One region of the Rhizobium sp. BK661 genome, then DNA from elsewhere that is predicted to be linked to it. Evidence: predicted binding sites of a transcription regulator. Region 1 holds the regulator's gene; each other region holds the start of a gene.
The links. The regulator PhoB, encoded in region 1, activates phosphate uptake and scavenging genes when phosphate is short. The targets are predictions, from matches to a motif close to TGTCATNNANCTGTCAT.
Positions count from the first base shown of each region.

Region 2: the regulator PhoB is predicted to act here: its motif matches at 4,185-4,201, upstream of FHX16_RS03845 (inorganic phosphate transporter).
Region 3: the regulator PhoB is predicted to act here: its motif matches at 1,533-1,549, upstream of FHX16_RS07415 (DUF2794 domain-containing protein).
Region 4: the regulator PhoB is predicted to act here: its motif matches at 1,018-1,034, upstream of FHX16_RS11295 (ceramide glucosyltransferase).

Region 1 is NZ_JANTYT010000001.1:568,927-574,826, reverse strand. It holds gene FHX16_RS02785 (aspartate aminotransferase family protein) at 19-1,215, opposite strand; gene FHX16_RS02780 (GcrA family cell cycle regulator) at 1,643-2,176, shown strand; gene phoB (phosphate regulon transcriptional regulator PhoB) at 2,275-2,958, opposite strand; gene phoU (phosphate signaling complex protein PhoU) at 2,995-3,708, opposite strand; gene pstB (phosphate ABC transporter ATP-binding protein PstB) at 3,752-4,567, opposite strand; gene pstA (phosphate ABC transporter permease PstA) at 4,582-5,900, opposite strand, start outside.
Region 2 is NZ_JANTYT010000001.1:786,501-792,400, reverse strand. It holds gene FHX16_RS03875 (putative quinol monooxygenase) at 29-343, shown strand; gene FHX16_RS03870 (LysR family transcriptional regulator) at 340-1,221, shown strand; gene FHX16_RS03865 (DUF4174 domain-containing protein) at 1,243-1,710, opposite strand; gene FHX16_RS03860 (hypothetical protein) at 1,776-2,231, opposite strand; gene FHX16_RS03855 (helix-turn-helix domain-containing protein) at 2,468-2,713, opposite strand; gene FHX16_RS03850 (hypothetical protein) at 3,206-3,790, opposite strand; gene FHX16_RS03845 (inorganic phosphate transporter) at 4,251-4,862, shown strand; gene ppk2 (polyphosphate kinase 2) at 4,921-5,838, shown strand.
Region 3 is NZ_JANTYT010000002.1:221,147-227,046, reverse strand. It holds gene acnA (aconitate hydratase AcnA) at 1-234, shown strand, start outside; gene FHX16_RS07420 (thioredoxin family protein) at 468-1,205, shown strand; gene FHX16_RS07415 (DUF2794 domain-containing protein) at 1,572-1,973, shown strand; gene FHX16_RS07410 (GNAT family N-acetyltransferase) at 1,979-2,536, opposite strand; gene FHX16_RS07405 (Bax inhibitor-1/YccA family protein) at 2,643-3,371, opposite strand; gene FHX16_RS07400 (ABC transporter permease) at 3,551-5,900, opposite strand, start outside.
Region 4 is NZ_JANTYT010000004.1:121,435-127,334, reverse strand. It holds gene FHX16_RS11305 (class I SAM-dependent methyltransferase) at 1-422, shown strand, start outside; gene FHX16_RS11300 (hypothetical protein) at 803-934, shown strand; gene FHX16_RS11295 (ceramide glucosyltransferase) at 1,110-2,264, shown strand; gene FHX16_RS11290 (bifunctional diguanylate cyclase/phosphodiesterase) at 2,335-4,527, opposite strand; gene FHX16_RS11285 (beta-galactosidase) at 4,850-5,900, opposite strand, start outside.

The DNA of each region.
Region 1 (5,900 bases):
TCGGCAGGCTTTATCCATTCAAGCCGTCTTCTTTGCCTTCGAAGCGCGCAGGCTTTCAGCGGCGCGTTCAAGGCGGGCAAGGCCCTCGCGGGCTTCGTCAGCCGTGACGACCAGAGGGGGCAGAAGACGAATGACGTTGTCGCCAGCGGGAACGCCGAGCAGATGAGCGTCACGGATCGCCTGCAGCAGTTCCGAGGATGGTACGGCGGCCTTGACGCCGAGCAGCAGTCCCTCGCCCCTGATATCCTCGATAATATCAGGATAGCGATCCTTGAGCGAGGCCAGCCCCTGGCGGAAGACCAGCGAGACGTCGCGCACCTGCTGCAGGAAGCCGTCCGCGAGAACCACGTCGAGCACGGCACTTCCGACAGCCATAGCCAGCGGGTTGCCGCCATAGGTGGAGCCGTGCGTGCCGGCCTTCATCCCAGATGCGGCTTCTGCCGTCGCGAGGCAGGCTCCGAGCGGGAAGCCGCCGCCAATGCCCTTGGCGACCGCCATGATATCAGGCGTGGCGCCAGACCACTCGTGCGCAAAGAGCTTGCCGGTACGTCCTACACCCGTTTGCACTTCGTCGTAGATTAGCAGGAGGCCGTTCTCGTCACAGATTGCGCGGAGCGCCTTCAGGAACTCGTTGGTCGCCGGCCGGACGCCGCCTTCCCCCTGAATGGGCTCGATAAGGATCGCGGCTGTTTCGCTCGTGATGGCGGCACGAACGGCGTCGAGATCGCCGAAGGGAACCTGATCGAAACCGGGCGCCTTGGGACCGAAGCCTTCGAGATATTTCTCCTGGCCGCCAGCGGCGATGGTCGCCAGCGTTCGTCCATGAAAGGCGCCTTCAAAGGTGATGATATGGAACCGCTCGGGGTGGCCCTTGGAATACTGATAGCGACGCGCAGTCTTGATCGCGCATTCCAAAGCTTCCGCGCCGGAGTTCGTGAAGAATACCTTATCGGCGAACGTCGCATCGGTCAGACGCTTCGCGAGCGTTTCCTGGCCCGGAATCTCATAAATGTTGGAAAGGTGCCAAACCTTGTCGGCCTGCTCCTTCAGGGCGCCGACGACATGCGGATGACCATGGCCAACGGAGGTGACGGCCACGCCCGCACCGAAGTCAAGATATCGCTCGCCCGTTTCGCTGATCAGCCACACGCCCTCGCCTCGCTCGAACCGCAAGGGGGCACGAGAGTAGGTATCGTAAAGCGCGGCTTCAGCCATAGCGCGATCTCCTGTCATTGATCATCAGCGGCCGGACTCCGGCTAAGGAAGGCGGGCCTGAAAATTAAAAATGCCGCCTTTCGGCGGCGAGCAGCACTATTTACTTTTCGCACTGCAATGTCAACAAAACTGAGCTTTTGCTGCATGCGTCAAGCTGCCATCCCGAGGCGTCCGACCTATCAACAACTAATGTTGCAGAAATGACTCTGCCGTCCAGCAAGTTGGGGAAAACTCCAAATTCGATTCGCCGGGATTCAACCGACTCTTGTCACGGAGTCAGCCTCACACTAGGTTAAAACTCAATTACTAGACTGCATGCGGCGGAACTAGTCACCAAAATCGAGCAAGCGTTTCTTGCCTCGGATACGTCCGGGGCAACGGTGAAGGATTCTGCCTACACCAACGCTAATAAGGCGGAGACAGGGGCATGAACTGGACAGACGAGCGCGTTGAAAAACTGAAGAAGCTTTGGTCCGAAGGCCTGAGCGCCAGCCAGATTGCAGCACAACTTGGCGGTGTAAGCCGTAATGCCGTCATCGGCAAAGTCCACCGTTTGAGTTTGCCCGGCCGTGCCAAGGCCGGAGGCTCGACGACGACCGTCCGGACACCCAAGCGCACGACATCCGCACCGCGCGCTCCGAACTATGCATCTCGCGTCGCCACGCGCACCGTCACTCGCCAGCAGGGCGCGACGATGCTCAAGGAAGAAATCGAGATCGATGCGATCGAGGAAGTCCGTTATCGTCCGGCCGCAAACGTGGTCGTTCCGATTTCGCGTCGCCTGGGCCTGACGGAGCTGACCGAACGCACCTGCAAGTGGCCGGTCGGCGATCCGCTGAAGGACGACTTCCACTTCTGCGGCTGCGAGTCCCCGGACAACTCCCCATATTGCACGTACCATCAACGCATGGCCTATCAGCCGGTAAACGAGCGCCGTAAGGCCGCCAACCGGGTCGCTTGACCCGGAAGCCGGATAAGGACCAAAGAAAACGGGCCCTCGCGGGCCCGTTTTTCATTTGTGAAATTTTATGAAAGTCGCGCAGGCTTTCCGGGGAAAGCCTAGGCTTCCATTGAATATCCGGCGCCGCGAACGGTGCGGATGACGTCCTGCATGTTGGAGAAGTTCAGCGCCTTGCGCAGACGACCAACATGGACGTCGACGGTGCGTTCGTCGACATAGATGTCATGACCCCAGACGCCATCGAGCAATTGCGAGCGCGAGAAGACGCGGCCAGGGGACGCCATGAGGAATTCGAGGAGCCGGAACTCGGTCGGACCAAGGCGAACTTCGCGGCTCTTGCGATGAACGCGATGCGTCTCGCGGTCGAGCTCGATATCGCCGCACTTCAGGAGCGTGGAGAGCACTTCCGGTTTGGCGCGGCGAAGCATCGCCTTGACGCGAGCAACGAGCTCCGGCGTCGAAAACGGCTTGACGACGTAATCGTCGGCACCGGTGGAGAGGCCGCGAACGCGTTCGCTTTCCTCGCCGCGGGCCGTCAGCATGATGATCGGCAGGCGCTCGGTCTCCGGCCGCATACGCAGGCGGCGGCAGAGTTCGATGCCGGATACGCCAGGCAGCATCCAATCGAGGATCAGGATGTCCGGGGTCCGTTCCTGCAACCGGATCTCGGCCTCGTCGCCGCGCAGGATGGTATCGACCTCGAAACCTTCAGCCTCAAGGTTATAACGGAGAAGCACGCTCAGTGCTTCCTCGTCTTCAACGACTGCTACTTTTGGAATCATTCGTTTCGGTCTCCTGGGGGCGCGGTCGCGGAAGGATTATTCGGTGACAGCGCCGACGGTGTTGGCGGTATCGTCCTTCGGACGTTCGCCTTCCGGCTGAGCACCGGTGGCCATGTAGTAGATTGTCTCGGCAATGTTGGTGGCGTGGTCGCCGATACGCTCGATGTTCTTGGCGCAGAACAGAAGATGTGTGCAGCTGGTGATGTTGCGCGGATCTTCCATCATGTAGGTGAGCATCTCGCGGAACAGCGAGGTGTACATCGCGTCGATTTCCTCGTCGCGCTCACGGATCGACTTTGCCTTGTCGGCAGCGCGGCTCGTATAGACATCGAGGACTTCCTTGAGCTGGACGAGCGCCAGTTCGGAGAGGTGCTCAAGGCCGCGGGCAAGCTTGCGCGGGACGCCGGCGCTCTGCACGGCGATAACGCGCTTGGCGGTGTTCTTGCCAAGATCGCCGACGCGCTCAAGGTCAGCGGCGATGCGGATCGAACCCATGATCTCGCGAAGGTCGGCGGCCATGGGCTGGCGACGGGCGATGGTAACGATCGCCTTGTCACCAACCTCGCGTTCGGCGTGATCGAGGATCACGTCGTCGGAGATGACCTTCTGGGCCAGGGCCGTGTCGCCGTTGACAAGGGCGCGAACCGCATCCGAAACCATCTGCTCGGCCAGGCCGCCCATTTCCGAGATACGGCGCGTCAGAAACTTCAAATCATCGTCATACGCAGAAAAGATATGTGTCGATGCCATAGGGATCATCCTTGAATGTCGTGAGTGTTACCGTCGTCGGCGATCAACCGAAGCGACCCATGATGTAGTCCTGGGTGCGCGGGTCGTCCGGGTTGGTGAACATCTTGTCGGTGTCGTTCTCCTCGACGAGATTGCCGAGGTGGAACATGGCCGTGCGCTGCGAAACGCGGGCGGCCTGCTGCATCGAGTGCGTCACGATGACGATCGTGTAATTTTCGCGAAGCTCGTGGATCAATTCCTCGACCTTTGCCGTGGCGATCGGATCGAGAGCCGAGCATGGCTCGTCCATCAGGATCACTTCCGGGCTGACGGCAACGGCGCGGGCGATGCAGAGACGCTGCTGCTGACCACCGGAAAGGCCGGTGCCGGCTTCATGAACGCGATCTTTCACCTCGTTCCACAGACCGGCGCGCTGCAGGCTGACCTCGACGATCTGGTCCATGTCGGCCTTCGACTTGGCAAGACCATGGATGCGCGGGCCGTAGGCGACGTTCTCATAGATCGTCTTCGGGAACGGGTTCGGCTTCTGGAACACCATGCCGACGCGAGCGCGGAGCTCCACGACATCGATATCCGGATCGTAGATATCGTCACCATCGAGCGTGATCTTGCCGGTAACGCGGCAACCATCGATCGTGTCGTTCATCCGGTTCAGGCTGCGCAGGAAGGTGGACTTGCCGCAACCGGACGGGCCGATCAATGCTGTCACCGTGTTTTCGCGAATGTTCAGCTTCACATCGAAAAGCGCACGCTTTTCGCCGTAGTAAACCGAGACGTCCTGGCCGATCATCTTATAGGGAACGGTATTCATCTTCTGATCCAGCGCCTTCTCAACTGCTGCTTCCGTCAACATGTTCATAATGTCTACTCCGTTTACCAGCGGCGCTCAAAGCGACGACGCAAGAGAATGGCTCCGAAGTTCATGACGACCAGGAACAGGAGCAGGACGATGATGGCACCCGATGTGCGCTCGACGAAGGCACGCTCGGCTTCGTTGGCCCACATGTAGACCTGGACCGGCAGGGCTGTCGAAGGCTCCATCGGCGTTGCCGGTGCGTTGGCGACGAAGGCGACCATCCCGATCAAGAGCAGCGGAGCCGTCTCGCCGAGTGCATGTGCCAGGCCAATGATCGTGCCGGTCAGGATGCCTGGCATCGCGAGCGGCAGGACGTGGTGGAACACCATTTGCATCTTCGAGGCACCGAGACCAAGGGCAGCCGCGCGGATTGACGGCGGCACGGCGCGGAGCGCTGCGCGCGTCGCGATGATGATCGTCGGCAGGGTCATCAGCGACAGCACCAGACCGCCGACCAGCGACGCGGAACGCGGCAGGCCTGCGAAGTTGATGAAGACGGCAAGACCGAGCAGGCCGTAGACGATCGAGGGAACAGCCGCGAGATTGTTGATGTTGACCTCGATCAGGTCGGTCAGCTTGTTCTTCGGCGCAAACTCTTCGAGATAGATCGAAGCTGCGACACCGATCGGCAGTGAGAGGGCGAGCACGATCAACATCAGGTAGAGCGAACCGATCAGCGCAACGCCGAGTCCCGCAGCCTCCGGACGGCTGGAGTTGCCGTTGACGAAGAGACCGGTGTTGAACTTCTTGTGCAGGGTGCCATCGGCGGCAAGCTGGTTCATCCAGCCGACCTGCTTGTCGTTCACCTTGCGGTTCTTTTCGTCCACGTTGAGGTCGATCTGACCCTTGTTGGCGGAGTCGATATTGGCGTCCGCAAGCAGCGTGACACTGACCGTCTTGCCGATCAGCGACGGATCGGCAACGACCATGTCGCGCAGCTGGATCGGCGCACCCTTCGAGATCATCGCGGCTGCGTCACGAAGGTCCGGACGGCTCGACGGATTGAGGTTGAGCGCCTTGATCGTCGCGTCGCGGATGAGAGGCGCGTAGTTCGCAGCAACCAGAACCGAGGGATCGGTCGCTCGCTTGTTGTTTGGGTCGATCGTTTTCTCGCTAAACTCGATCGGCAGCGTGATCGCCGTCTGCTGAAAGGCCGTATAGCCTTTGCTGATAACGCTCGTCAGCAGGATTGCCAGGAAGATCAAGCCAAAGGAGATTGCGGCAATCCCATAGGCCCGGAACCGACGTTCGGCGGCATAGCGGCGCTTCAGGCCGATGTCGCGACGTTCAGGCGCCTTCGAGACGACAACGCCTTGAACCGGAGAAACAATATCCG
Region 2 (5,900 bases), 220 kb from region 1:
GCCCAAACTGGAGAGGAGATAGTGCTCGATGAGCGGGAAACTGGTTGTCAGAATAGCGGAGCTCGAGATCGACTCCGATCAGCTTGAATCCTATCGGGCTCTGCTGGCCGAGGAGATCGAGGCGTCCGTCGCATTGGAGCCCGGCGTTCTGTCGCTGAATGCGGTCTCCGTCAAGGACAGTCCCAACAGCATTCGTATTCTCGAGGTGTACGCGAGCCAGGCGGCGTATGAAGCACACCTGCAGACTCCGCATTTCCTCAAATACAAGAGCGCGACCGCGGGTATGGTGACGTCCCTGACGTTGCTCGACGTCGATCCAATCGCCATGCACGGCAAGCCATGAACTGGGACGACGTTCGCATCTTCCTCGCCGTTGCCCGCACAGGTCAGATCCTGGCCGCATCAAAGAGGCTGGGTCTAAACCACGCCACGCTCTCGCGGCGCCTTACTTCGCTGGAGGAGGCACTGAAGAGCCGCCTCTTCGTCCGCCGCACAAACGGCTGCGAACTGACGGCGGAAGGCGAGGTTTTCCTTGCCTCCGCAGAGCGAATGGAAACCGAAATCCTTTCCGTGCAGGCCAATCTCGGTCGCACGGATACGGCAATCGCGGGAACCGTGCGCGTGGGAGCACCGGATGGTTTCGGGGTTTCGTTTCTTGCGCCCCGCATCGGTCGGCTGATCGAGCGCCATCCGGAACTGAAGATCCAGCTTGTGCCGGTGCCGCGGTCGTTCTCACTCTCACAGCGCGAGGCCGATATCGCCATCACGCTGGAGCGGCCCGAGCAAGGCCGCCTGGTCTCGGCCAAACTGACCGACTACACGCTCGGACTTTATGCGTCGAGGAGCTACGCCGAACTCAATGGCCTGCCCGCCGATGCAGAGCAGTTGAAGCAGCATCGGCGTATCGGCTATGTCGAGGATCTGATCTTCTCGCAGTCGCTGAATTTCACCGGAGAGGTGATGCGCAACTGGAACGCCGGCTTCGAGATTTCATCGGCGACGGGGCAGACAGAAGCGGTGCTCTCAGGCGCCGGCATCGGCATCCTGCATGATTACATCGCGCGCCAGCACCCGGCACTCGTACGCATCCTGCCGGATATTTCGATCCGGCGGGCATATTGGACGACATTTCACGAGAGCGCGCGGGAACTCGTGCGGGTGCGCACGGTTTCCGATTTCCTGCAGGAACTCGTCGCTGCCGAGCGCCACATATTCCTGTGACACCGGCGCAGCGCATGATGGTCAATCACGCCTGTCAGGCTCGTCGCTGATCTGCTGCTTCTCTGCAGCGACCTCCGCTGCGCGCACTGGCATGCCATCGACAATCGTGAACAATTCGCCGCTCGTGATCGGCTCGCCGACCTTCAGTTTCACCGTCCCGTCCTTGCCGACAAGAAAGGCGACAAAATCTCCAACCGTCGGATTGCCGAGTTCGCTTGCGATCGCCGCAGCGTCGAGATTTTCACCTGCCCCGAAAAGCACTCTCACGCTACCGCCGACAATCTTGAGAAGGACGATGTCGCGTTCCTGCAAGGAATCCCGATTGGCAAGGAGTTGATTTTCCTGACGCGCGGCCCGTGCATTCTTCTTATCCGCGAAGATGACCAGGACGCGATTGCGCCATTGAAACTGCTCGAGACTTGTGAGGGCGGAATAGGCGCTGTTGTCCTCATCCACCTTGGTGGCACCATATAGAAGCGTTTTCGACATGCACATTATCTCCTCTCGACGGAACGTCGAAGGAGTATGGACGGTTCCATCCACCGCAACGGGGCTCAGCTGCGCCAGGATTTCCGCAATTGCCAGATGGCACCGAGCAGCACCAGCAACAAGGCTATGCTGCCGTAGGACAGGGAAACCTGCGCCAGTTGATCCAGCCTCGGCATGGATCCAGCTGCCGCGCCCGGCGCAGAACTTGAGCCAAGAGCATAGGCGCCGCGCAGGACGGCGACGAACGCGACGATCAGTCCGGCCATGTCGATGAAGCGCGCATGTGCCCTCATGCCATCGATGACAACGGTCGCAAGGCCGCAGAGAAATGCCACCGGTAACAGATAGGCAGCGCCGCCCAGGAGCGGAAAGTCGCCGAGAACAACATCGTCGGATTCACCCAGGGAACTAACCTTCAGGATCGGCAGCAAGACCGCGAGAACGGAAAAGACGGCAAGCACACCGCGCTTGATGATTTCGTTCAAGTCAATCCGCGTGGCGCCAATGCGTACCCGGCTCATTCTACCTCCCCGATACAGTAAACCACCGCAGCGCGGTGGCGCTCGGCTCGTTCGAGGGAGATTTGCTATGAAGTTGCTAACGCACCGCACAATCAGCGACGGTAAAACTACCCTTTGCGGGCAAAAGCGTTCAGCCGGTTCGGAGGGAAAAGTTAAAGAAGGATTAAGGGTCGTTTTAAGGTGCCTGAAGGCAGGCAAGGCCAGGCGGCAAATGCCGCCCGGCCCTGAGATTATGTTCACATCGGAACAAACGATGAGACCGGCACCTGCAGTGCAGAGGCGATCCGCTTGAGCTTGGCGGGATCAGCATCCTCACCGCTCTCGATTTCCTCAATCTCATTAACAACCAAACCGCAGGTTACTGCGAGGTCGTCGACGCTATAGCCGACCGCCTCACGAGCGGCACGTACAGCACCGGCTACATTCACGGCCGAAACGGCGGTAGCCTTGGATGCATCCAGATTGCTGAGCGAAATGGACATTTAAGTCTCCTTCTGAAATCACTCTGAATTAGCCCCCGGCGGGAAAATGGCACTCCCGATCACGATTTGCAATGCAGTATGGTTAATTCGTGATCGGCCAGAGCCCGCCAGCGGGAAGCCGAACCGGGTCCTAAAACCCCATTGTCCTTTGTAAGCAAAGCACATTTGCCTGACAGTCCCGCCCGCTTCATCCACGCTGCCATCGATGTAAAAAACGGCCGGCACGCGGCGATTTGTCACCTATTTTTAGGCATTCACATCGGCTTGAGGACGAATCATTGCGATCGAAATCGGGCAAATGAGACAAGAGCCAAGGCTCCTGGTTAGGCGCATCGGCAAAGACCAATGCGTGGCCGGACTTGCTTCGAAAAGGGGCAAGGCATTTTCCGAAGCAAGTCCAGGCCGAGCGGATAAAGGTGGGATCCAACGATACCGCTAGGTCAAGGGATCATGTAGCGGGTGGCCCGAAGATCACGCGCCTCAACGTGGCTGTCACGCAAACTTGGCGGACAAAGCGACGTCTTCCTCAGAAGCGTCCTCAGAGCTTCCGGTCGGGACGACGAACAGCAATGCGTGGGCAAACAAGATCGCCGAGCCCAGCAGGGCCGCGTAGGCGAGCAGGATTGTACCCATCGGCACCGCGAAGTTGAGTTGCGGCAGCGCGCCGAGCATCATCGGCACGTACCAGGAGACGGCCGAAATCGCACCAGAGACGATAAACACACTGCGATGCGACGACGGCAGGCCTTCCATGATCGAACGACCGATCTGCTTCTTTACGCGCGGAAGGATGACGGAGTGGATAAAGCCGCCGTTGACGGTCAGGATGAGCACGATGGTCATCTTGGCCCAGATCTTCTCATTGCCCAGCTTCGCCGGATCGAACGCACCATAATAAGTGAGAAAACCAAGTCCTGTGGCCCAGAGCAGGATCAGGCCCCAGTTAACGACTTTAGAGCCGAACTTGAAGACCTTCCAATGATCTTCGGTGATCTTGCCTCTCACCAAAAACCGCAACACAAGAAGATCGAGCACTGTTGCGGCGCCAAGCCCGAGTGCCAACCCAATGAAATGCACTATTCTCAATGCAGACTTGATTGATACTGCAGGATCTTGGCTGAGAGTCTGAATAAGGAGAGTAAATCCCATACTTATGCACCTTTCATTCTTTGGATCACAGCGTTGGAACGCAGGTAGGTCTGAGTGTCAGGACACGGGAAATCGCACCAGGCGCCGATATCGATCGGCATCTACAAGTGAGCGAATTAACGTTCCGACAGTCTGTGATCCCTCTTTGGTGCCCCGTTCCCCGGCAATGGATTTATTAGTAAAGAATGAACAAAGGGCGGCGAGAAGGTGGCTGAACCGCGTCCATGTAGAGATATCGCAATGTATCTTTGCCTAATTCAAGGAAAGCCGCACGTATAAGATGAGAAATTCTTTGCACTCAATGCACAGGCCGGGCGCCTGATGTCACAGGAGCTTCATTCTATGGGAATAGACCCGACTAAGGACCAGTCCCAAGAGGAGCCGAAAGATGACAATAGTTCAGGGTGAAGAACATCGTCACGATCGAGCGAGCCACCCACTGGAGGGACGCAGCGCAGCAAGATGGTTCCTCCCAGTCTTCTTGATCCTGCTCCTTGCAGGACTTGGTTATGTTGCCTACGCGCTTGGCCCGGAGCTAACCAGCGCCGCCGCCGTTCCCTGGATTCTGCTTGGGATCGCGCTGCTCATTGCGCTCGGCTTCGAGTTCGTAAACGGCTTTCATGACACGGCCAACTCCGTTGCGACCGTCATCTACACACGGTCGATGCCGGCGGAACTTGGGGGGCTCGGCACAATGGTCGGCTGGAAGCGCATTGTCGTCACGGTCGGCGAGAAAATCGGCAAGACGCACTTGACCTATGGCCAAGGTGCCGCTGCCGAAGTCGTGGCAATGGCAACGATCGGTGCAGCCGATCACCTGGGATTGCCGGTTTCCACGACACATGTACTATCGTCCGGTGTGGCCGGGACGATGGCCGCGAACGGCTCGGGGCTGCAATGGTCGACGGTCAGGAACATGCTGATGGCGTGGATTTTGACACTTCCTGCCTCGATCATGATCGCCTTTCTTTTGTTTGTCGTCTTGCGCCAATTGTTCTGACGCCGGCTCGGCAACCATACTTCAAACCTTGCCACGAACGCATTGAGGGTGAACGTCCATGAACAACAAATCCGACACCGAACATTCAGATTGGCTTGAGGCCGAACTGGCCGACACCCTCGATGAGGATTATGAGCTGGAACTCTCGGAACCGGCACTCTCCGACGCAATCCGCAAGATCTATCGAAACGCCCATCCGGTCTCGATCCCGAGGCTCGACTATTTCCGCGCGCTGTTGTCGCTGCAGGCGGAGTTGATCAAGCTTCAGGATTGGGTGGTCTATAACAAAGAGAAGGTCGTCGTGATCTTCGAAGGTCGCGACTCCGCAGGAAAGGGCGGCGTGATCAAACGCATCACGCAGCGCCTCAATCCGCGTGTCGTCCGCACCGTCGCTTTGCCCGCCCCTTCCGACCGCGAGAAGACGCAGTGGTACTTCCAGCGCTACGTGCCGCATTTGCCAGCCGGCGGTGAAATCGTCCTCTTCGATCGCTCCTGGTACAATCGCTCTGGCGTTGAGCGCGTCATGGGATTTGCGACCGAGGACCAGGTCGATCAATTCTTCAACGACGTTCCAGAATTCGAGCGCATGCTCGTCCGTTCCGGCATCCGGCTCGTCAAGTACTGGTTCTCGATCACCGACGAAGAGCAGCAGATGCGCTTCCTCGTTCGCATTCACGATCCCCTGAAGCAGTGGAAGCTGTCGCCGATGGACCTGCAATCGCGCGTCCGCTGGGAGGCCTATACGAAGGCCAAGGAAGAGACTTTCGCGCGCACCAATATTCCCGAAGCGCCGTGGCATATCGTGGAAGGCAACGACAAGAAGCGTGCGCGACTGAACTGCATCGATCACCTGCTGCAGCAAATACCTTATGGCGATGTTCCGCACGAGGAAATAACGCTGCCCGACCGAGTCTTCAATCCCGACTACGAGCGCAAGGTGCTGCCGCAGGAGCTCTACGTTCCCCCGAAGTATTGACCCGCCTTGTGTCTGACGGGCTACGCGCCAGACAGGACCTCCGCGTGACGACGCATCCAGCC
Region 3 (5,900 bases), on a different contig from region 1:
GTCTTCGAAGAGGGCACGACCTGGGCAAGCCTCGGCCTGAAGGGCGACGAAATCGTCAGCATCGAGGGCCTTGAGAACATCAAGCCGCGCGAAAAGAAGATTGCCAAGATTACCTACGGCGACGGCACCGTGAAGGAAGTTCCGCTGTTGTCGCGCGTCGATACGCTCGACGAAGTGATCTACCTCAACAACGGCGGCATCCTGCAGACGGTTCTGCGCGATCTCGCTGCCTGATTGTTAACAGACTTCCATGACAATGACCGCCGGAAAGAGATTTCCGGCGGTTTTCGTTTGAACGCGAGGCGGTAAATTCGCGCTCACGACGATGTGTTTCAGCTTGACTTCCTCGAAGCCTGTCTCACCCGTTCGTGACTTTCCGTTTCGATCGAGAACCACTATCTCTACGCTCAGATATCGGAACCTGCGGCGAAACTCGGCGGCAGGTACTGAAGAAAAAGGTGCAGTGAATGTCCGCGAGGTTTTTGATTTCTGTGGTTGCAGCTGTGGCGCTTGCCGGCCCGCTTTTTGCCCAGGATGCGCCGAAAGGTGTGGTCGAACTCTTCACCTCGCAGGGATGCTCTTCGTGTCCTCCAGCTGATGCGGTTTTTCGCAAGATCGTCGAGGCTGGCGGGGTTATTGCGCTCGCCTATCACGTCGACTACTGGAATTACATGGGCTGGGCCGACACGCTGAGTTCGAAGGAAAACACGGAGCGGCAGTATGGCTACGCGCAGACGATGGGTCGCGCCAATGTCTATACGCCGCAGGTCATCATCAACGGCCGCGACCATGTGGCCGGCGCTGACCTCGGTGCGATCAACAAGAAGATCGACGGCTATGCAGCCGAAGGGATGGGCCTTTCCGTGCCGGTGAAGGCCGAGATGCGCGGCGACCAACTCGAGATCAAGATCGGGGCAGGGCAAGGCAAGGCCAATGTCGTCATGGTCTATTTCAACCGTGAGAAGACCATCGACGTCGAGAAGGGCGAGAACAGCGGCCAGAAGATTGCCTACCTGAACAGCGTTGCCGATGTGGAGACGGTCGGTATGTGGGAAGGCAAGGAAACAAGCTTGACGCTGCCGGCAAGCGTGATGCAGAAGCCGGACCTCGAGGGCTGCGCGATTCTACTTCAATCCTCCACCGCCGATGGCAATCCATCCGCGATTCTCGGAGCGACGGTCGTCATGGCCGGGAAGAACATCTAGCCGTTTCATCTGCTTCTGTGGATGGAAAACGGGGCGGCCCGGCTGATCGTATTCGGGGCTGGGGTTAAGGTCGATACGGTCAGCCGGGCCCTTTGGCGCGCTGGCGCCAAACTCACGCACGACCTTTTATGCCTATAAAATCAGGCAAAGATCATGCACGAATCGGGTGCGACGTAGGTCCGAACGGGCCCGCGGCGCAGTCGTGAGAGGGAATTTCCCTTGCAAATGAGGCGCTGTTTTGACTGAATTGCGGCGCTCGGGAGATTGCACAGAGTATGATTAATGTGACTGATCGCCTGCTTGCAATTTGTAAACGCTAAGGCAAACTGTCATTTACCTGTCACGAGTGGAGGCACCGGGAGACTGATGACAGATCAGCCGGATTTGCGGCGCGGCGAAAGCCGGTCAGCCGAGAGCAGTTCCTCAGTCGTCGTGGATCTCAAGGAATACAAGCAGAGCAAGGATCCCGCTCCGGTCACATTCCACCGGCGCGAACTCGATGCGATTCTCTGGATCTATGGCCGCATGGTCGGCGAGGGAGAGTGGCGGGACTATGCGATCGATCATCTGAAGGACCGCGCGGTCTTCTCGGTTTTCAAGCGATCGGGCGAAATGCCGCTCTTTCGCATTGAGAAGAATCCGAAGCTTGCAACCAAGCAGGGCGCCTACTCCGTTACCAACATCCACGGCGTCATCCTGAAGCGCGGGCACGAGTTACAGCAGGTCTTGAAGGTCTTCAACAAGGCTTTGAAGCTGGTCGAGAAGTAAGCGACTCAGGCTTTGAAGAGGGTGCCGGGATAGGTCGAAGCATCCGGGTCCGAGGCTGCGCCCTCGCCCAAGGCACGTTGCATGATCATCGTGTCGAGCCAGCGTCCGTGTTTGTAGCCTGTCGCTTTCAGGCGACCCGTATCCTCAAAACCCAACGCGCGATGCAGGGCAATTGATGCCGGATGTGCGCCACCGATGACGGCGGCCATCTGACGAAAGCCGAGATCGCTGCAGCGTTGAATAAGTTCGGTAAGCAGCAGTCTTCCGATTCCCCGGCCGCGTGCCTCAGGCCCAAGATAGATGGAATCCTCCACCATCCAACGATAGGCCGGTCGTGTACGGAAAGCCGAAGCATAGGCATAACCAAGCAGGTTGCCACCCTCGTCGATCGCGGCGATGTACGGATAGCCCTGACCCGTGATGGCGGAAAATCGCGCCGCCATCTCGTCCTGTTCGGGCGGGACGAGCTCATAGCTTGCGACACCATTCAGAACGGATTCTCGATAGATCGTCGTAATAGCAGTGAGGTCGGATGGGGAAGCGTCGCGGAGGGAGATGGGCATTCGGTCGGCCGGCGTTGACTAAAGGACCCCTCCAAAAATCATTCTGCGGACGACCTAGCAACAAAAAAGGCGGCCGAAGCCGCCTTTTTCGATATGCCTCTGTTCCTTACTTGCGGTTGCCCATGAACTGCAGGAGGAACATGAAGAGGTTGATGAAGTCGAGATACAGGGTCAGTGCGCCCATGATCGCCTTGCGGCCGGCAACATCTGCGCCGTCTGCTTCGTAGTACAGTTCCTTGATACGCTGCGTGTCGTAGGCGGTGAGGCCCGCAAAGATCAGCACGCCAATCACGGAGATCGCGAACTGCATGGCAGACGATGCCAGGAAGAGGTTCACGAGCGACGCGATAATCAGGCCGAAGAGACCCATCATCAGGAACGAGCCCATTGCAGAGAGATCACGCTTGGTCGTGTAACCATAGAGCGAAAGTGCACCGAAGGAAGCGGCCGTTACGAAGAACGTCTGCGTGATGCTCGACTGTGTGTAGACCAGAAAGATCGACGAAAGCGACAGGCCCACCAGCGCGGCGTAGACCCAGAAGGTCGTCTGCGCAGCGGCAACACTCATCCGGTTAATCCTGAAGCTCAGGAAGAACACGGCGGCCAGCGGTGCAAGAATGACCACCCAGCGCAGCGGCGATTGGAAAAGCAATACGCCAAACTGCGTCAGTTGGCCGTTCTGGACGGCGAAATTGAAGCCCAGATAGGCGGCTATACCCGTGATCGCCAGACCCAGCGCCATCAGGTTGTAGACCTTGAGCATATAGCTGCGTAGGCCCTGGTCGATCATCTCGCCAGTCTGTACGCGGCCTTGGTAATTACGAAGGTCAGCCATAGTTTCCTCTTACAAGCTCCGGTGTGGACACGGTGTCGGGCGCAAAAACCCGGGCGCCGCTGCGGAGCCCAGCATGCCTGCAGACAATATGAGCCTTTCGGCTTTCGCAAACAAGGCCCTTGCAACCCGAGATCGGGTTAAATCGCCGTAAGGTGAAGGGAATTTCTCCGTTCGGTCAATCAGAGTTCGCGCAAAACGGGTGCTGCCTTCTGCCCCAAGATGCGCCATGTGCCGACGAGCCCTATGCCCACGGTGAGCACCAGGGCAGTGACGAGCGTCAGCCCGGCGACGTCAGGCAGGAAGTGGGATGGGATACGCATGATCCGGGCAGTGATGAACCATGCCGCGACGCCGCCGGCAAAGAGAGCGAATACCGCAGTCGCGGCGCCAAGGATGAGGTACTCGTAGCAGAATGCGCGGATCAGCATTCGCCGCGTCGCGCCAAGTGTCTTGAGGACGACCGCGTCATGGGTACGAGCGCGGTTGCCGGCGGCAAGTGCGCCTGCGAGCACGAGGACCGATGCGATGAGTGCAACGGAGGCGGCGGCGCGGATCGCTGTGGCCAGTTGCCCCACCAACGCATTGACGATGTCGATTGCGTCCTTGACCCGGACGCTGGTGATCGTCGGATAGGTGTTCGTTACCGACTTCAGGATCGCAGCCTCCGCGGCGGAGGTTGCCGTCGGGTCGGTTAGCGTCGCCAGCCACGCATGCGGGGCGCCGCGGAACGTATTCGGCGAGAAGATCATCACGAAGTTGATGGAAAGCGATTCCCATTCGACCTTGCGGAGATTGGCGATCTTGGCGGTGATGTTGCGGCCAAGCACGTTGACGGTGACGGTGTCGCCGATCTTCAAGCCGAGTTCCTTGGCTTCCTCGGCGGAAAAGGAGACCAGCGGCTCGCCGCTGTATTCCTTCGGCCACCATGACCCCTCGGTCAATGATGCATTTTCCGGCAGGGCTTCCGAATATGTGATGCCGCGGTCGCCGCGCAGTACCCACTGGCCGCCCGGCGGGACCTTCCGCTTCGTCACGTCCTCACCATTGAAAGCGAGGATGCGGCCACGCAGCATCGGCACTTCGACCAATTTGCCGTCCGGGGAGCCGGCTTTGACGACGCTCCGGAATTTCTCGAGTTCGGATCCCTGAATGTCGACGAAGAAGAAGTTCGGCGCGCCGGCGGCCATGCGTCCGGTCAACTGGTGCCGCATGTTGCCGTCGATCAGGGTGAGGGTGACGAGCAGCGCGAGCCCAAGACCGAGCGACAGCACGACGGAGGGCGTCAGAGCGCCGGGGCGATGGATGTTTCCGATCGCGAGGCGGAGGGCCGGCGAGTTGACACGCGGACTGCGGCGCGCGAGCCACGCAATACCGGCCGCGACCAGCCTCAGGATAACGAAAGCGAAGGCGATTGCCCCGACAAAGACGATGGCAATAAAGCGATCGTAGGCGGTGGCGATGGCGAGACCGGCAAGCGCAAGGAGAAAGGCTGCGGCAAGGAGGATGTAAGGCCAGGAGGGAAGGCCGCGCGCTTCAAAACCCTGCTCGCGGAACAGCGCTGTTGCCGGAACCTCGCGGGAATGTCCGAGCGGCATTATGGCAAACGCCAGCGTTGTCAAAATGCCGAACAGGACCGCGAGAGCCAAGGCTCCGGGGTAGAATGTGAGGTCGGTGGAAACGGGTAGGAATTGCGCCAGAAATTGCGATGCGACGATCGGCGCCAGCGCACCGATGACCAAGCCGACGACAATGCCGCCGAGAGCAATGATTGCAATCTGAAAAAGGTAGATCAGAACCACCGTCGCCGCCGGTGCGCCGAGGCATTTGAACGTTGCGATCGTCGTACGCTTGGAATCCAGGAAGGCGCGGACGGCATTCGCGACGCCGACACCGCCGACTATCAGCGCCGTCAGTCCGACCAACGTCAGGAACTGCGAGAAACGCTCGATGTTTTGAGTCAGTGAGGGGGCGGCGCGATCGCTCGTGCGAATCGACCAGCCGGCCGACGGAAATTCCTTCGCGGCCCGATCGCGGATTGTGGATCTCTCGGTGGGATCGTCCATGCGGATCTTGTAAACGTGTTCGACCAAGCTGCCCGTCTGGATGAGGCCCGATGCCTTGAGAGCGTCCCTGCTCACCAGCAGGCGCGGGGCGAAGCCGAAGCCTTCCGAAACTGCGTCCGGCTCGGTCTTGATCGTACCGGTAATGTTCAGAATGGCATTGCCGAGCAGGATTTCATCGCCAATGGAAAGACCGAGGCGCTCCAGGAGCAGCGGCGCCGCCACGGCGCCGAACGTACCGCTCTGTCCGGATAGAAGCGTGTGCAATGGGTAATTCGGGGCGGCTTCGAAAGTGCCGTAGAGCGGATAGGCGCTGTCGACCGCCTTGACATCGACCAAGGCCTGATCCGAGCCGTCGGGCTTGCGCGCCATCGAACGCAGGCCAGTCGACACTGACACGTTTCCGAAGCCGCGCAGGAAGCCCATTTCTGCTTCCGTCGCCTCGCGATTATTGAGCTCGAAGCGCACG
Region 4 (5,900 bases), on a different contig from region 1:
TGCTGAAGCCGAAAGGAACGTTTCTCTTCAACACGTGGGACACGGTCGAGAGCAACGATTTCGCAGCCGCCGTCAGGGCTGCAACAGACGCCGTGTTTCCGGGCGATCCGCCGGAATTCTTTCGACGGACGCCGCATGGCTATTTTGATGCCGAGACGATCCTATCCGAGCTCGAGCGCGCCGGTTTCCAGTCGGCGACCTTCGCAAAGGTCGAAAAGACGTCTCATGCATCCTCGGCACATGATGCAGCCACCGCCTTCTGCAGGGGCAGTCCGCTCCGCATGGAAATCGAAGCACGTCAGCCGAAGGTCGATGTCGTGGCACGCGTAGCGGAAGCGCTTGAGAAAACCTTCGGCAAGGGGCCGATCGAAGGGCGAATGTCGGCGTTTGTGTTCACCGCCGAGGCACCACGCCAAAACTAGCGGTGGGCGCGCCGAGAGGCAGCAGCCTGAACAATACCTTTGCGGTTCGGAACATCCGAACCGTAGCAACGTTCTTCCTGGGCAGCGCACCCTTTGTCGTTGCACTGACTGCGTTTCCCTCAACTGCAGTCACATAGGCCCGGCGCTGTCCAAACCAGCACCGGGCTTTGCTTGCGCCACCGGACACACCTTCACCCTTCGTATAATTCAGCAACACCTAATTTATAACTTGAAATCCCGGCTTCGGTCGCGATGATGCTTGCCGTCAGCTTAGGAGGGGATCGATGTCACAGTACCAGGAGACGCGGCGGTTCAAATGCACGGGTGACGCTGGAAATCCTTGCATCGTGATTGAGCAGATCAGGGTAGCGGATGAGACCATGTCCAGTCCCAGAACGGACTACATGACGGTAGACGGCGACGTCGCCAACCGCCTCGACAAGAAGCACTTCCTGATCCTGATGAAGGGCGAGATTGTCAAGGTTCAAAGGGCCCTGAGGAGAAAGCACTGAGTTCAGCGTTGGCAGCCGCTGGCATGACGCGCTAACAACTTGCTCCGATGCTCCTGTTAACTCCTCACAGAGCAACAGGCAGATGTCATCATCGCGTCATGTGACGATGATGTCTTAGCTCACCGGGCGCTGAGACTCGTTTTCATTCCGGCGCTGTTCACCGCTGGAATGACTGATGCTGTATATCATTGCCGTCGCCGGTGCCCTGTTGGCAGCCAATACCCTCAGCCTTGTTATCGCGGGATGGCGGATTCGATCCCGCCAAGACAAAACGCCAAGCGTTTCCGCCCGTCCGCCGGTCTCAATCGTGATACCCCTTCGCGGGGTGGAACAGTTCTCGCGGGAGACGCTCGAAAGTGCGCTGAGCCTGGATTGGCCCGACTACGAAATCATCTTCTGCGTTGCCGACAAGGCCGATCCGGTAATTGGCCTGGCTGAAGAGGCTCGCCGGGCGAAGCCGCTGACAAAGGCAACGGTCCTTGTTGGGGACGATCGCGTCAGCGCAAATCCGAAACTCAACAATTGTGTCAAGGGCTGGAACGCAGCGTCGCACGAATGGGTCGTGCTTGCCGATTCCAACGTTTTGATGCCCAGCGACTATCTCGCGCGCCTGATCGCTGCATGGCGGCCCGATAGTGGACTTGTCTGCTCGACGCCACTTGGCTCCCGCCCCACAGGGTTTTGGGCGGAGGTGGAATGTGCGTTTCTCAACACCCACCAGGCCCGTTGGCAATATGCAGGAGAGGCTCTTGGATTTGGCTTCGCGCAAGGCAAGAGCATGCTATGGCGAAAGAAGACCCTCAACTCCCACGGCGGCATCCAGGCACTTGGGGCTGAGATCGCAGAAGATGCCGCGGCCACCAAGCTGGTGAACCGAATGGGCCTCAAGGTGCATCTGGTTGGTGGGCCGTTCGAGCAGCCGTTAGGAAGAAGAACCTTTCGCGAGATATGGGCGCGACAATGCCGCTGGGCGCGGCTGAGACGCGTGACTTTCCCGCATTTCTTCGCCCCGGAGATCCTGTTGGGCGTGGTTCCGCCCCTATCACTGTGCGTGTGCGCCGCGTTCGTTGTCGGTGCCAGTCTTTCCACCACAACTGTCGCGGTTTTGTGCGCAGCCTACATACCGGAACTTCTTCTTGCGGCCCGCAAGAATTGGCATCTCTCACCGATATCGCTCGTTGCAATGGTGACGCGTGATATCTTGTTGCCCGCCATCTGGATCAGGAGCTGGTTGGCCGGAAGCTTCGATTGGCGCGGAAACAGGATGGTGATCGGATCACACGAGTCTCGCCTCGAAGCCGGCGTCGCTGAACCAATTGCCAGCCCCTAGCAATCAGGCCGCCCGCTCCCAGCAGCGGCGTCGTCACCTCAGACCTGAAAATTCTCGTGGCCGAGCCAACCTAACGCTTCGCCTGCAAGTCGATCACATTCGTTCCGACCATTCGGTCGAATGCGTCCTTGGTCATGGGCTTCGACAGGAGATATCCTTGCAGGTGATCGCAACCAAGTTCTTTCAGGATTGCCCGCTGCTCTTCGGTCTCAACGCCTTCAGCCGTTGTCTTCAAGCCTTTAGCCCGTGCCAGCCTTATCATCGCCTCGACAATGGCCCGATTGTCAGCCTCCTGGCTATCGAAGCCGTCCACGAAGCTCTTGTCGATCTTGATACGGTCGACGGCGACATATTGCAGGCGACCGAAGCTGGAAAAGCCCGTGCCAAAATCGTCCAGCGCAATGCGGACACCGACAGAGCGGAGGGCCGCGATGTTGCGCTGGCATTCCCCTGCACTATCGAGCAGCGTGCCCTCGGTTATTTCGATCTCCAGCCGCGCGGGATCAATCCTATGCTTGTTCAAGGCCGCGATGACCCTCAGCGCATACGCCTCGTTTCGCAACTCGAGAGGTGAGGCGTTGATCGCGATCTCCAGATCCGGCCACCGCTGCGCTGCCAGGCAGGCCTCCTCCAGAACAAGATCGCCCAACTGGGCGATGACGCCGCATTCTTCGGCGATGGGAATGAACACCTCCGGGGTTATAAGACCTCGTGCGGGGTGCTTCCATCGAAGGAGCGCCTCGGCGCCATACAAGGCTCCGTTCGGGGCAGCGTAGACGGGTTGAAAATACACCTCGAGATCTCTGCGATTCTGGACCGCCAGCCGCAAGTCGCATTCGAGTTCGCGCCGGTCTTGCACGAGGTCATCCATATGAGGACCAAAGATCGCAAAGCGGTTTCTGCCCGCAGCCTTTGCATTGTAGAGCGCGATGTCAGCCTTCCGCGTCAGGTCGGATGGATCAACATCACGTCCGACGCCGATCACGACGCCAATGCTCGCACCGATGCTGATTGGCGTTCCATTGATCTCGAATGGACGCCGCATGGAGTCGATGACTTGCTCACACAACCGCGAAACCTGGTCGCTCGTAACGTTGGTCACGACCGCGGTAAATTCATCCCCTCCGAGCCTACCCACGACGCTGCCCGGGAAAATCCCGCGTAACCTGTCAGCCACCAGCACCAGGAGACGATCGCCAACCGGGTGCCCCATCGTGTCGTTGACCTGCTTGAACCGATCAAGATCCATGAACAGAACCGCGTTCGACTGTGTCGTGGCAGATCCGGAGATGACCCTAGCCAAATGCTCGGCAAACCACGCCCGGTTCGCCAGTCCCGTAAGAGTGTCGTGGCGAGCGAGATGTTCAAGCGCGGCCCTGCTCTGCCGAAGTTTTCGGTTTCGCACACCAACCATGGCCCCCATCCCAGCCAGCGCGACGAACACCGATATGCCCACAGCGCCTAGGGCTGGGCGAACCGACTGCGCGACGGCTTCGCCTGGAGCAAACGGACGCCAGGAGAAGTATCCGAACTCTCTCCCATCGGCACTTCTCGTTGCGGCGAAAGATCGATCCTCCTCACTCGATTTCGCCCAGGCAAAGGTAAGGTCATCAAACTGGTATTCGCTCGACACCCTCGCCAAGAAGCTGCCGTCGAGGTAGCGGACGGCGACATGCAAATAGATCTCCGAAGGATTCTGCTGGATGTTGCCGGTGTCCGAGATAATCGGCTTCACGCTGACTATTGCCGGGTGGTTGTTGACGACAGAAAGATCGCTTTCCCCAATGCTCAAGACCTGATCGGAAAGCCCGATGTCGTCGCCGGCGACAAGCCTTGCGCGCAGCCTTTCCGCCAGTGGCGCTATGACATCGCGAACCTGTTGGTATGCCTTCGCCGAATCCGCCTCGTCGGAAGCGAAAACGTGGACTGCATGGCCATCCGGAGCGATCACGTAAGCGCGGTCGTGCTGGAAGTAGGTGAACATCCACTTGCCAAGGTTCGCCTGCATCCAATCGGCATTATCGTCGCGCACGTTTCTGATCGCATCGTCCCAGACAGTTGCACTTTCCTGGTCGTGGGCTACTGCCGCCTGCATTTTTGAAATGAGCGTCTCGGCGAGATGCGTTTGACGCTCGGCGGCGATCTTGTCGCTCCGTTCGGTAGCAAGCTCAAGAACCGCGAAGAGCCCGGTATAAATCGACAGCGCAGCGACGAGAGGAAGAACGAGGACCAGCAGAAGCGGTCGGACTTGCGCGTATTTCATACTCAGGGTCCTTTTCTAGCGTCGGTCCTAGCACATGAACATTAAGGCGCGCTTACATTCTATCAAACCGAAATTCCTGGTATGCGGTGAAGACCATCCGCGTCCGCTGGCGTCGGTCTCTGCTGTACGCACAACAGCTCAACCGTTCGCCGCCCGGACGATCGAAAAGCGCCTTAGGTGGACATCTTGAGGTCATCGGAGAGCAAGAACAATGGTGACCAATTTTGCCACCTCGTGCTCGCTGTCCAATTAAGTCTGGCCTCGGAGAAGGCAGTACAGCAATGCCACCCTTTTCGAGCAGCACGCGGTCTTCCGGCCTTTCCTATTCCGTCCAGACAGCGACGCCAACGGGTGTCAGTATACGCTCACCCACATGGAAAACGGCCGCGGTGGCCGCGGGCACCTCCGCCGAAACCTTGCCGAAATTGAAGGCGAAGTGAAGTGGACCGCGCCGGCTCACGCGCAGATCGCCAAGATCGGGCTGCCGCTCAACTCCCGCCCAGTCCAAGGTATCGCCGATCACCTTCATCAGCAGGTCGCCTTGTGCCACGACCGCGAGATAGCGCGCCTTGTCATTGCCGACGAGCGCCGGCGCGCCAGCACGATACTCTCCTGAAAAGCTGGCGAGGACTGGTTCGCTTGTTCGGATCGTTTCGCGCCAAACGCTGGCGGGATAAGTCTCGTTGCCATGCAGCACCGACTCGATGTGAAATTCGGGCAAAGATTCGACCCGCACCACCTGCATATCCAAAAGCGCGTTCAACGGGCCTGGCGGCAAACTGGTCGGAATTTGAAGATTGGGTGTCTTGCTGCCGCTGCGCGGACCGAAGAGAGCTTTGGCCCCGCACTGCGCAAGCCGTTCGACAAAGACTGCGTCGGCGATTAGCAGATCGGGCGCGAAAACCGCCGCGTAGCCGTCGAGGTCACAATGCTGTCCGACAATATCGACATCGATCCCGTAGCGCGACAGCGCGGCATACCAGTCAAGCCCGATGGCGGTTGCGTCGTAGCTGCGGCCTTGCGGCAGGGCGCGGCTCGCCCATCGCGAGGGATAGTCGACCACCAGCGCAACTTTGGCCTTTTCCCGGCGCGCGCTAGCGGGCAAACGGGCGATCTCGGCGATAACCTCCGCGACTTCCTGATACCCTTGGTCCGGTTCGCCGTTCGGCAGCAGCAGGGCTGAATGGAACTGCTCCTGGGCGTAGTGGATCTGGCGCCAGCGGAAGTAGGACACCATGTCGGCGCCGTGGGCGTAGGCAAGCCATGTCCACAGCCGCACCATGCCATCGGCAGGCGCCTGGTTGTGAGAGGCCCAGTTGACCGGTCCTGGCTGCTGCTCCATCACCCAGACGCGCCCGCGCCCGACGGCCCGG